Regions from separate parts of the Actinoplanes octamycinicus genome, predicted to be linked through region 1. Evidence: riboswitches for the same ligand, from Rfam matches in the RefSeq annotation. Region 1 holds a riboswitch; the other holds the start of a gene.
The links. A riboswitch is a leader RNA that binds a small molecule or an ion and turns the genes downstream of it on or off. The one in region 1 is predicted to bind cobalamin.

Region 1 (5,535 bases):
CGGCCACCATGCTCTACGGCCACATCGAGGAGCCGCGGCACCGGGTCGACCACGTGCTGCGCCTGCGCGAGCTGCAGGACGAGACCGGGGGCTTCGCGGTCTTCATCCCGCTGCGCTACCAGCACGACTTCCACGACTCGGCGGACGGCAAGATCCGTAACCGGATCCAGGAACGGACCACGATGGCCGCCCCGGCCGAGTCGCTCAAGACGTTCGCCGTCTCCCGCCTGCTCTTCGACAACGTGCCGCACGTCAAGTGCTTCTGGGTGATGCACGGCCTGTCGGTCGCCCAGCTCTCGCTGAACTTCGGCGCCGACGACCTGGACGGCTCGGTGGTGGAGTACAAGATCACCCACGACGCCGACTCGTACGGCACGCCGAACACCATGCACCGCGACGACCTGCTCGACCTGATCTGGGACGCCGGGTTCCAGCCCGTCGAGCGCAACACGCGGTACGAGGTCGTCCGGGAGTATGACAAGCCGGTCGGTCTGGCCGAGCGGCGCAGCGAACCGCAGAAGGTCTGGGCCTAGGGTTCGGCGGATGACTCGACAGCGGAGCGCGGGCGGGCTGCGGCGCAACCCAGGCCCGGTGGAGACGGTCGGCGACCTGCTCGGCGCGGCGTTCGCCGGGCTGGTCCTGGGCATCGCGGTGGTGCTGGTCCTGGAGGGCGTCCTGACGCTGACCAGGGTCGCCGACTTCGGCCAGACCAACGGATGGCTGATCGTGATCCTGCCGACCTGGCTGTTCGTGGAGCAGTTCCGGGCGCAGGGCTTCGGCGCCGACCGGGTGATGGCCGCGGCGCTCGGCATCGGGTTCGGCGCGGCGGCGGGCATGACGGTTGCCGGGGTGCTCGCGCCGTACACTCCTCCCCTGGTGAGCGGCGGTGCCGGCGCCGTGACCGCTACGGTCGTGTACTGCTTCGTCTGGTTCTACGGCCTCCGCTGGCTCCGTCAGCGGTCCGGCTGAGGAGAGAGATCATGAGTCCCGCCATCAAGTACACACTGGGCCGCCTGGGCCTGTTCGTGGTGGTCTTCGCCGCGCTCTTCCCGCTCCCGCTGAACATCCTGGTCAAGGCGATGATCGCGTTCGTCGCCTCGGCCGGTTTCGCGTTCTTCCTGCTCCGCAAGTGGCGCGACGAGATGGCCGAGCACCTCGGCTCGGTCGCCCAGCGCCGCGCCGCGGAGAAAGCGCGGCTGCGCTCCGCCCTGGCCGGCGACGACGAGGCCGCCGCGGCCGGCGACCGGGTGGCCGCCGCCGAGAGCAAGGCCGAGAGCGCGACCGGGAGCAAGGCCGACGGTGAGCAGGCCGAGAGCGAGCAGGTCGAGGGTGGCATCGCCGAGGGCGGGCCGGCTGCGGACAAGCTCGCCAGCAACCGGACCGCCGAGGACCGGACCGAGGCGGGCAAATAGCCGCCGCGGAGGTGTCCGACGGAACAGACCCTGAGGTCGAGCAGCGACCGGCGCCCGGCTGGGATAGCGTTTCAGGGACCGCGCCGCAGCGAAGCCGGTGTGAAACCGGAGCTGTCCCGCAACTGTGATCCCTCCATGTGAGGTCTAGCCAGGTCGCCTGGGCGCGGTCGCGAACCCGCGCTCCCGGGGAGGGGCGTCTCGCAGGCGGCGGCCCCCAGGCCCTGTCGGCGATGCACCACACCCGACCGACAGGAGGACCTCGATGAAACGCGCGCTTCTCGCCGCCGGCACGGCGGCCGCACTGCTGCTCGCCGGTTGCGGCGGCACCGACAAGGACGGCACGTCACCGGAGGCCGGCCAGTCCGCCGCGAGCACCGCCGCCAGTTTCCCGGCCACGGTCGGCTCGCTCACCCTGGACAAACGCCCCGAGAAGATCGTCTCGCTGAGCCCGACGGCCACCGAGATGCTCTTCGCGATCGGCGCCGGCCCGCAGGTCACCGCGGTCGACGACCAGTCCGACTACCCGGCCGACGCCCCGAAGACCGACCTGTCCGGGTTCAAGCCGAACGCCGAGGCGATCGCCGCCAAGGACCCGGACCTGGTGGTGCTCTCCGGCGACAGCGACCAGATCGTGGCCCAGCTCGGCAAACTCAAGATCCCGGTGTTCCTGTCCCCGGCCGCGCAGACCCTGGACGACACCTACCGGGAGATCACCGAGTTCGGCACGCTGACCGGGCACCCGGCCGAGGCCGGCAAGCTCACCGAGCAGATGAAGGCCGAGATCGATCAGGTGGTCAAGGGCGTCCCGGCGCGCGCCAAGCCGCTCAGCTACTACTACGAGCTGGGCCCGGAGCTCTACTCGGCCACCTCGAAGACCTTCATCGGCGGGGTGTTCGACCTGTTCGGGATGACCAACGTCGCCGACCCCGCGGACGCCGACGGCAGCAAGGGCGGTTACCCGCAGCTCTCCGCGGAGGCGCTGGTCAAGGCGAACCCGGACACCATCTTCCTGGCCGACACCCAGTGCTGCCAGCAGTCGCCGGACACGGTCAAGGCGCGGACCGGCTGGTCGGCGATCACGGCGGTGCGGAAAGGCCAGGTCTACCCGCTCGACGACGACATCGCGTCACGGTGGGGTCCGCGTACCGTCGATCTGGTCAAGGCCGTGGCCGACGCGGTCCGCGAGATTCCCGCGTCATGAGGCCGGCCGGGCTGCGCCCGGCCTGGCTGCTGGCCGGTGTGCTGGCCGTGCTGGTCGCGGTCATCGCCGGCCTCGCCTTCGGCTCGGTCGCGTTGCCGCCCGGCGCGGTCGCGGCCGAGCTGCTCAACCTGATCCCCGGGGTGGACCTGCACAGCGGGCTCACCGAGCGGGAGATCGCCATCCTCACCCAGCTCCGGCTGCCCCGGGTGGTGCTCGGCCTGCTGGTCGGCGCGATGCTGGCGCTGGCCGGGGCCGCCTACCAGGGCGCGTTCCGCAATCCGCTGGCCGACCCGCACCTGCTCGGCGTGGCGGCCGGAGCCGGGCTCGGGGTGACCGCGGTGATCGTGCTGCGCCCGGCCGCTGACGCGACGGCCGGGCTGCCGATCGGCGTACCGATGGCGGCTTTTCTCGGCGCCCTGGTGGCGGTCGCCCTGACCTGGCTCCTCGGCGCCGCCGGCGGCCGCGACCGATCACCCGGCGCGCTGATCCTGGCCGGGGTCGCGGTCTCCGCGTTCCTCGCCGCGGTGCAGACCTATCTGCTGCAGCGGAACGTGGAGTCGCTGCGCGAGGTGTACTCCTGGCTGCTCGGCCGGCTCGGCACGGCCGGCTGGCACGACGTGCTGGTAGTGCTGCCCTACACGGTGCTGACCGCCGCGATCGTGCTCGCCCAGCGCCGCGAGCTGGACGTGCTCACGGTCGGCGACGAGGAGGCGACCAGCCTCGGCCTGCACCCGCAGCGCAGCCGTTACCTGCTGATCGTCGCGGCGTCGCTGGGCACCGCCGCGGCGGTCTCGGTCTCCGGCCTGATCGGCTTCGTCGGCATCATCGTGCCGCACACGTTGCGCCTGCTCACCGGCCCGAGCTACCGCTCGCTGCTGCCGCTGTCGCTGCTCTTCGGCGCGGCCTTCCTGGCGCTGACCGACCTGCTGGCCCGGGTCGCCGGCGGGGCCGCGGAGATCCCGATCGGGGTGGTCACGGCGTTCCTCGGCGCGCCGTTCTTCATCGTGGTGCTGCGCACCAGCCGCGGGGTGACGACATGACCGATGCCGCCCCCGGTGGGCGGTCCGGTGCGGCGATCCTGGTGACCGATCTGACGGTACGACTGGACGGCGCCCTCATCGTCGACGGCGTCGACCTCGAAGTGACCGGCGGCGAGTGGGTCACCGTGATCGGCCCGAACGGCGCCGGCAAGTCCACCGCCCTGCGCGCCGTGGCCGGCCTGCTCCCCTTCCGGGGCACCGTCCACCTGCACGGCCGCCCGGTCGACCGGTTGCACCGCCGGGACCGGGCCAAGACCGTCGCGGTGGTCGTGCAGAACCCGGTCGTCCCGCCGGCGATGACCGTTTTCGACTACGTGCTGCTGGGCCGGACCCCGTACATCCCGCCGCTCGGCCGGGAGTCCGCCGCCGACCTGGCCGTGGTCGACGAGGAGCTGGCCGCGCTGGACCTGCGCGCGTTCGCCGGCCGCCGGCTGGACACCCTCTCCGGCGGCGAACGTCAGCGGGTCTTCCTGGCCCGGGCGCTGGCCCAGGGCGCCGAGATCCTGCTGCTGGACGAGCCGACCAGCGCCCTGGACATCGGCCACCAGCAGGAGGTCCTGGAACTGGTCGACCGGCTCCGCGCGGAACGCTCGCTCACCGTGCTGGCCACCATGCACGATCTGTCCACCGCCGGCGAGTACGCCGACCGGATGGTCCTGCTCTCCGCCGGCCGGGTGGCCGCCGCGGGCACGCCCACCGAGGTGCTGACCGAGGCCAACCTGGCCGAGCACTACCGGGTCAAGGTCCGGATCATCCCGGGCGACCACGGCCCGCTGGTGGTGGCGGTCCGGCACTGACCCGCGCGGCAGCGGGGCGGGCTTCTTGAGGTTTCCTGTGCGGGTGAACCGAATGGCAACCGGGGTGTGACCGGTCTGCACTCCGGGCGGTGGTGGATCGCCCGAAGTGTGGGGCATGACCGACACGATGGTGGTTGAGCTGGGGCTGCAGGCGATGACGATCGCGGCGAAGCTGTCCGCGCCGGTGCTGCTGACCGCGCTGGCGGTCGGGTTCGCGATCTCGTTGTTCCAGTCGGTGACGCAGATCCAGGAGGCGACGCTGTCGTTCGTGCCGAAGGCGGTGGCGATCGGCGCGGTGCTGCTGTTCACCGGCAACTGGATGCTGCACGAGATGATCACCTACACGACGCAGCTGTTCGACCGGATCCCGGACCTGCTCCGCTGACCTCGCCGCGGATCACCGCTGAAGCAGAAGGCCGCCCGATGGGCGGCCTTTTTCGCGCCTGGCAATCACTGCGACCAGCACCATCGCAAGATCGACAGAGCCCGCCCTCCACCGGGGGCTCCCCCGCTGATCAGTGTGGCGGAGGGGAGGGGATGGCGACGGCGTGGCTGTGGACAGGCAAGAAATGTGGATAACGGCGGGCGGAACGAGCTGCGGGTATTCCCGAGGCGTGCGCTGCGACCGTACCGGACGAGGGGTTGGCTGACCCGAAGCGGACCCGGCGGTCAGCGGCGGCCCGCGAGCACCGCGAACGTCGCGCCCTGCGGGTCGGTCAGCACCGCATAGCGCCCGATCGAAATCGTCGTCGGCGGGTTGACCACCCGGCCGCCGAGGGCGAACGCGTGCTCCGCGGCCACGTCGCAGTCGGTGACCGCGAAGTACACCAGCCAGTACGGCGAGATGTCGGCCGGCCAGCCCTCGCCGATCATCGGCTGGATGCCGGCCACCGGCTGGCGCACGTTGTCACAGAGCAGGTACGGCAGGTTGCCCACCTGCGCCTCGCGGAACGTCCAGCCGAAGACCGCGCCGTAGAAACTCTGCGCCCCGTCCACGTCCCGGGTGTTCAACTCGTTCCAGGTGAGCGCCCCGGGCACGTCGAACACCTCGGCCCCGCGCATCATCCCGGCCTCCCAGACGCTGA
Region 2 (5,535 bases), 290 kb from region 1:
GCCGGTCGAGCTGAGCATCGACCTGGTCGACGCGTCGCACGCGCCGGACGCCCCCGGCCTCGGCCGCGGCTTCCTGTTCCTGCTGGTCCTGGCGATCGCCGGGCTGGTCGCCGGCGTGCTGGCCGGCTGGATCACCCGGTACTGGGTGGCCACCTGGAGGGAGAACTGATGAGGATCAAGCACCTCGCGCTGGCCGGTGCCGCGATCTTCGGCATCGCGGCCGTGCCGGCGCCGGCGTTCGCCGACGACCCGCAGCCGATCGCCCCGGTGAAGACCGCCGGGACCTCGTTCCTGACCGCCGTGGCGATCACCGCGAACCAGCCGGTCGAGGTCGGCGCGGTCACCGGCGACTACCTGTACTGGCAGTTCACCGCGGAGGCCGGCCAGCGCCCGGACCTGGCCGCGTCGGTCACCCTGCCCGCCGACGGCCGCACCGGCGACGAGTCGTGGATCATCGAGGTCTTCGACGGGTTGCGCCGCCGGCAGGCCTGCGTGGCCGGCGAGCAGAGCCCGGTGGCGGCCCGGGACGCGGCGCAGGTGACGCTCGGCTGCCGGATCCGGCAGGTCCGGTCGTGGGCCGAGCCGCAGGACGGCGATCCGCTGCCGGGCACCTACTACGTGCGGCTGTCCAGCACCAAGGTGCCGGAGGCGGACCTCGGCCTGCCGCTCAAGGTGCGCCTGACGCTGACCGCCGAGAAGGGTGACCTCGACGCCGACCAGGGCGAACTGGCCAAGCCGCTGGTTCCGAACAACCAGCCCGGCACGGTGCTGACCGGTCCGGCGCCGTCGGCGTCGCCGTCCGCGGAGGTCGAGGAGAGCAGCTTCAGCATGGACTGGCTGCCGGACTTCTCCGGCCGCTGGTTCTGGACCGCCGGCGGCGGCATCCTCGCCGCCCTGACCGGCCTGTTCGGTTTCTCCCTGACCCGGCGCCGCCGCCGCGCCTGAGAAGAAGCCCGGGACCGGAGACCGGTCCCGGGTTTTCCTTTTCCGCAACCACCCGCGGACAATGAAGAGGGCGGAGATCGTTGTGGACGCGCAGCGGCCAGATCTCCGCCCTCGGCCCGCGCGGGAGCATGCGATCCGCACCCCGCTGGGCCTGCGTATATGAAGGTCCTGAATTTAAAAATCGTCGTCGAAGGTGACGCTGCCGGAAACTCCCACCTGGTAGGCGGAGACGCGGCGCTCGAAGAAGTTCGACAATTCCTGGACGTCCTGCAGCTCCATGAACGCGAACGGATTCTTGCTGCCGTAGACCGGCGCGATGCCCAGCGCCTGGAGGCGCCGGTCGGCGACGTGCTGCAGGTACTCCCGCATGTCGCCCAGCGACATCCCGCTCACCCCCTGTTCCAGCAGGTCGGCGGCGAACTGCACCTCGCACTCCACGGCCTCGGCGAGCATCTCCCGGACCTGCTGCTCCATGTCCGCGTCGAACAGGTCCGGCTCCTCGCGGCGCACCTGGTCGACCACGTCGAAAGCGAACGCCATGTGCATGCTCTCGTCACGGAACACCCAGTTGGTGCCGGACGCCAGACCCTGCAGCAAACCGCGGGACCGCAGGAAATAGACGTAGGCGAAGGCGCCGTAGAAGAACAGCCCCTCGATGCACGCCGCGAAGCAGATCACGTTGAGCAGGAACGCCCGCCGGTCCGCCTTGGAGGACAGGGCTCGCAGCTCGAAGATCGAGTCGATCCATTTGAAACAGAACTCCGCCTTGCGCGCGATCGACGGAATGTTGTCGACGGCGGCGAAAGCGGCCGCGCGCTCGTCCAGATCCGGCACATAGGTGTCCAGCAGATTCAAGTAGAACTGGACGTGCACCGCCTCCTCGAACAGCTGCCGGGACAGATAGAGCCGGCCCTCCGGGGAGTTGACGTGCTGATAGAGGTTGAGCACCAGGTTGTTCGCGACGATCGTGTCGCCGGTGGCGAAGAACGCCACCAGCCGGCTGACCAGGTGCTTCTCCGCGTCCGACAGGGTGGCCAGGTCGGCCAGGTCACCGTGCAGGTCGACCTCCTCGACCGTCCAGGTGTTCTTGATGGCGTCCTTGAACCGGTCGAAGAAGTGCGGATACTTCATCGGCCGCAGGGTCAGGTCCATTCCGGGATCGAGCAACATTACTGGCACGCCTCACACGATTCGGGGTTTTCCAGGGAGCAGACCTCGGCCGGGGTGAGCGCCGGGATCACCGAGACGGTGGCCTGCTGGATCCGCGTCGCCGGGCGGGAGCGGAGGTAATAGCTGGTCTTCAGCCCGGACTTCCAGGCGTAGAGGTACATCGACGACAGTTTGCCGATGGTCGGCGCGGCCAGGAACAGGTTCAGCGACTGTGACTGGTCGATGAACGGCGCCCGGGCGGCGGCCAGGTCGATCAGCGCACGCTGCGGCAGCTCCCAGGCCGTACGGAAAAGGTCCTTGATCTCGGCCGGCAGGCCGGCGATGTCCTGGACCGAACCCTCGGCCCGTTTGATCGCCTCCCGGATCTCGGGCGTCCACCGGCCGCGCGCCTTCAGCTCGGCCACCAGATAGGTGTTGACCTGGAGGAACTCGCCGGACATGGTTTCCCGCTTGAACAGGTTGGAGACCTGCGGCTCGATGCACTCGTAGCAGCCGGCGATCGACGCGATCGTGGCGGTCGGCGCGATCGCGACCAGCAGCGAGTTGCGGAGACCGTGCGCCGCGATCCGCTCCTTCACCGCGGCCCAGCGGGTCGGCTGGCCGAGCGGCGCGCCCCACAGCTCGGGGTGCAGGCGACCGGCCGCGGCCCGGGTCTGCGGGTACGCCGGGTGCGGCCCGAACTCGGCGGCCAGCCCGGCCGACGTCTCCAGCGCGGTCAGCAGGATCTCCTCCTGCACCCGGGTGGACAGCTCCTTGGCCGCGGCCGAGTCGAACGGCAGCTTCAGCGTGAAGAACGCGTCCTGCAGCCCCATCAGCCCCAGCCCGACCGGGCGCCACCGCGGGTTCGACGCGGCGGCCTGCACCGACGGGTAGTAGTTGATGTCGATCACCCGGTCCAGGAAGACCACCGCGGTGCGCACGGTCGCCCGCAGCCGCTCCCAGTCCACCCCGTCGGCCGTGGTGTGCGCGCCCAGGTTGATCGAGCCGAGGTTGCAGACGGCCGTCTCGTCGTCGCTGTTCACCTCGAGGATCTCGGTGCACAGGTTGGACAGGTGGATGGTGTTGCCGGGCGCGCCGGTCTGGTTGGAGAGCGCGTTCGACCGGTCCTTGAAGGTCATCCAGCCGTTGCCGGTCTGCGCCAGCGTCCGCATCATCCGCCCGTAGAGGTCCCGGGCCTTGACCGTTTTAACCGCTTTCACCGAGGCTTTCCGGTACGCCTCCGTGAACTCCTCGCCGAACAGGTCGGGCAGCTCCGGCGCGTCCGAAGGGTCGATGAGATGCCAGTCCTCGTCGGCCTCCACCCGGCGCATGAACTCGTCCGGGATCCAGTTGGCCAGATTCAGATTATGGGTACGCCGGGAGTCCTCGCCGGTGTTGTCGCGCAGCTCCAGGAACTCCTCGATGTCCGGGTGCCACGGCTCCAGGTAGACGCAGGCCGCACCCTTGCGCCGGCCGCCCTGGTTGACCGCGGCGACCCCGGCGTCCAGCGTCTTCAGGAACGGGACGATGCCGTTCGACCGGCCGTTGGTGCCGCGGATCAGCGCGCCCCGGCCGCGGACCCGGGACCAGGCGATGCCGATGCCCCCGGAGAACTTCGACAGCTTGGCGACCTGGTGGTACCGCTCGTAGATCGAGTCCAGCTCGTCCTTGGGCGAGTCGACCAGGAAGCACGAGGACATCTGCGTGTGCCGGGTGCCGGAGTTGAACAGGGTCGGTGAGCTGGGCAGATAGGCCAGGCTGGAGATCAGCCGATAGAAGCCGATCGCCTCGTCCGGGGTGCGGGACAGGCCGCAGGCGACGCGGAGCAGCCAGTACTGCGGGGTCTCCAGCGGGGTGCGCTTCGTCGGGTGCTTGAGGAGGTAGCGGTCGGCCACCGTGCGGAGGCCGAAATACTCGAACCGGAGGTCGTTGGCCGGATCGATCGCGGCGTCCAGTTCGGACCGGAACCTGGTGACGAAGGCCAGCGTGTCGTCGCTGATCAGGCCCTGCTCGTGGCCGAGCGCGATCGACTCGCTGAAGCGGGTGACGCCGTGCTCGCGGACCTCCTGGGTGACCAGGTCGATCAGCAGCCGGGCGGCCAGCCTGGAGTACTGCGGCTCCTCGCCGATCAGCTCAGCGGCCGTCTGAATCGAGAGTTTGTCCAGCTCCTCGGTGGTGGCACCGTCGTAGAGCCCGCTGATCGTCCGGGTCGCCACGCGCAGCGGATCGACCTCGTCCAGCCCGGTGATCCAGCGCTCCACGGCCGCGACGATCCGGTTGACGTCGACCGGCGTCAGCTCGCCGTTGCGCTTGCGCACCCGCATGACCTGCCGGCGCTGCCCCGGGACGGTTGTCGTCTGCGGGCTCGCGTCCAGGCCCGTTCCCGGGCTGTTCTCCGGATTCTTTACCGGGCTACTCTCCGGGCTCTTTTCCGGACTGTTCTCCGGGCCCTTCTCCGGACTGTTCTCCGGGCTCTTTTCCGGGCTTCTCTCCGGCGTGAGCGTCATGGCCCTCTTCCCTCGCGAGTCGGCGCGCGGGAAGACACCACACTGCCCGCCGGGCGCGTGGGCGCACGGCGGCAACGAAGGCGTCGGCCGTCCCACGCGGCCTTCGACCGCCGCACACGGTCGCGTGCGGCGCGCTGGCAGGTCTTCGGACTCGTGGGCGCTCTCGAAAGAACCTACTGGCCGTCGCTTCCCAGACCTCACGGTCCAGTGCTCGATGACGGCGGTCGTTCCCACTCACCGCTGCGGGGCAGTCCCGGTCTCACACCGGATTCCCTCTTGCCTCGGACGCTCCCGGGGAGCGGCCGAACCAGCTGCGATCGAGACTATATATGGGCACGACACCGTCCACGCAACGCCAGATGGTGTGTCGCGCGCCCCTACTGCCGTCAACCACGCCGGCCGAACAGCCTCCGGCCCCATTCGCGCAGCAGCAGCACCAGCAGGAAGAACGGAATGAGGGCGACGCAGGCGATGACCATGGCGACGGCGGTGACCCAACCGCGAGAGGGGACTACGGGACGCGAGAAGCCGATGGTTCCCCTGCTGCTCTGGTTCTCACCGATCGTGAACGTGTCCCCGGGCTTCTCCCCCTTGAAGAAACCTGGCTGGTCGATCGTCAATCGGGTTCCGTTCCAGCCCCAGTTGACCGATACCGTGCACGCATCGTAATAACCGAACCCCTTAAAGGTGACTGGCCCACGGCGCGCACAACTCACAACGGTCGCATCCCCCGTCCGTCTCGCCTCGGCGAAGTCGTGCCCGCTGAAACGCTCGACGGTCATCGCTGTGGTGAGCAGGACGAACAAGACGAACAGAAGAACCACGAGGACGACAAGGTCACCGGCCCATGCACCGCGCCGCACCTCTACGACCGGACCGTTCCGGTCGCCGCCCTCCCTCGCCGCCCGCGACTTGGCGCGACGAGCCTCGGCCT

Region 2: linked by a shared signal. The riboswitch ahead of BJY16_RS10765 (ribonucleoside-diphosphate reductase subunit alpha) and the one ahead of BJY16_RS09460 (ABC transporter substrate-binding protein) in region 1 are both predicted to bind cobalamin.

What each region holds. Positions count from the first base shown of each region.
Region 1 covers NZ_JACHNB010000001.1:2,095,572-2,101,106, forward strand. Annotated here, with positions in the region: gene mqnE (aminofutalosine synthase MqnE) at 1-533, shown strand, start outside; gene BJY16_RS09450 (hypothetical protein) at 544-969, shown strand; gene BJY16_RS09455 (DUF4229 domain-containing protein) at 981-1,412, shown strand; cobalamin riboswitch at 1,455-1,588, shown strand; gene BJY16_RS09460 (ABC transporter substrate-binding protein) at 1,675-2,613, shown strand; gene BJY16_RS09465 (FecCD family ABC transporter permease) at 2,610-3,653, shown strand; gene BJY16_RS09470 (ABC transporter ATP-binding protein) at 3,650-4,450, shown strand; gene fliQ (flagellar biosynthesis protein FliQ) at 4,566-4,835, shown strand; gene BJY16_RS09480 (VOC family protein) at 5,120-5,535, opposite strand, start outside.
Region 2 covers NZ_JACHNB010000001.1:2,386,658-2,392,192, reverse strand. Annotated here, with positions in the region: gene BJY16_RS10780 (VWA domain-containing protein) at 1-169, shown strand, start outside; gene BJY16_RS10775 (peptidase) at 169-945, shown strand; gene BJY16_RS10770 (ribonucleotide-diphosphate reductase subunit beta) at 1,120-2,115, opposite strand; gene BJY16_RS10765 (ribonucleoside-diphosphate reductase subunit alpha) at 2,115-4,418, opposite strand; cobalamin riboswitch at 4,721-4,928, opposite strand; gene BJY16_RS10760 (DUF6346 domain-containing protein) at 4,988-5,535, opposite strand, start outside.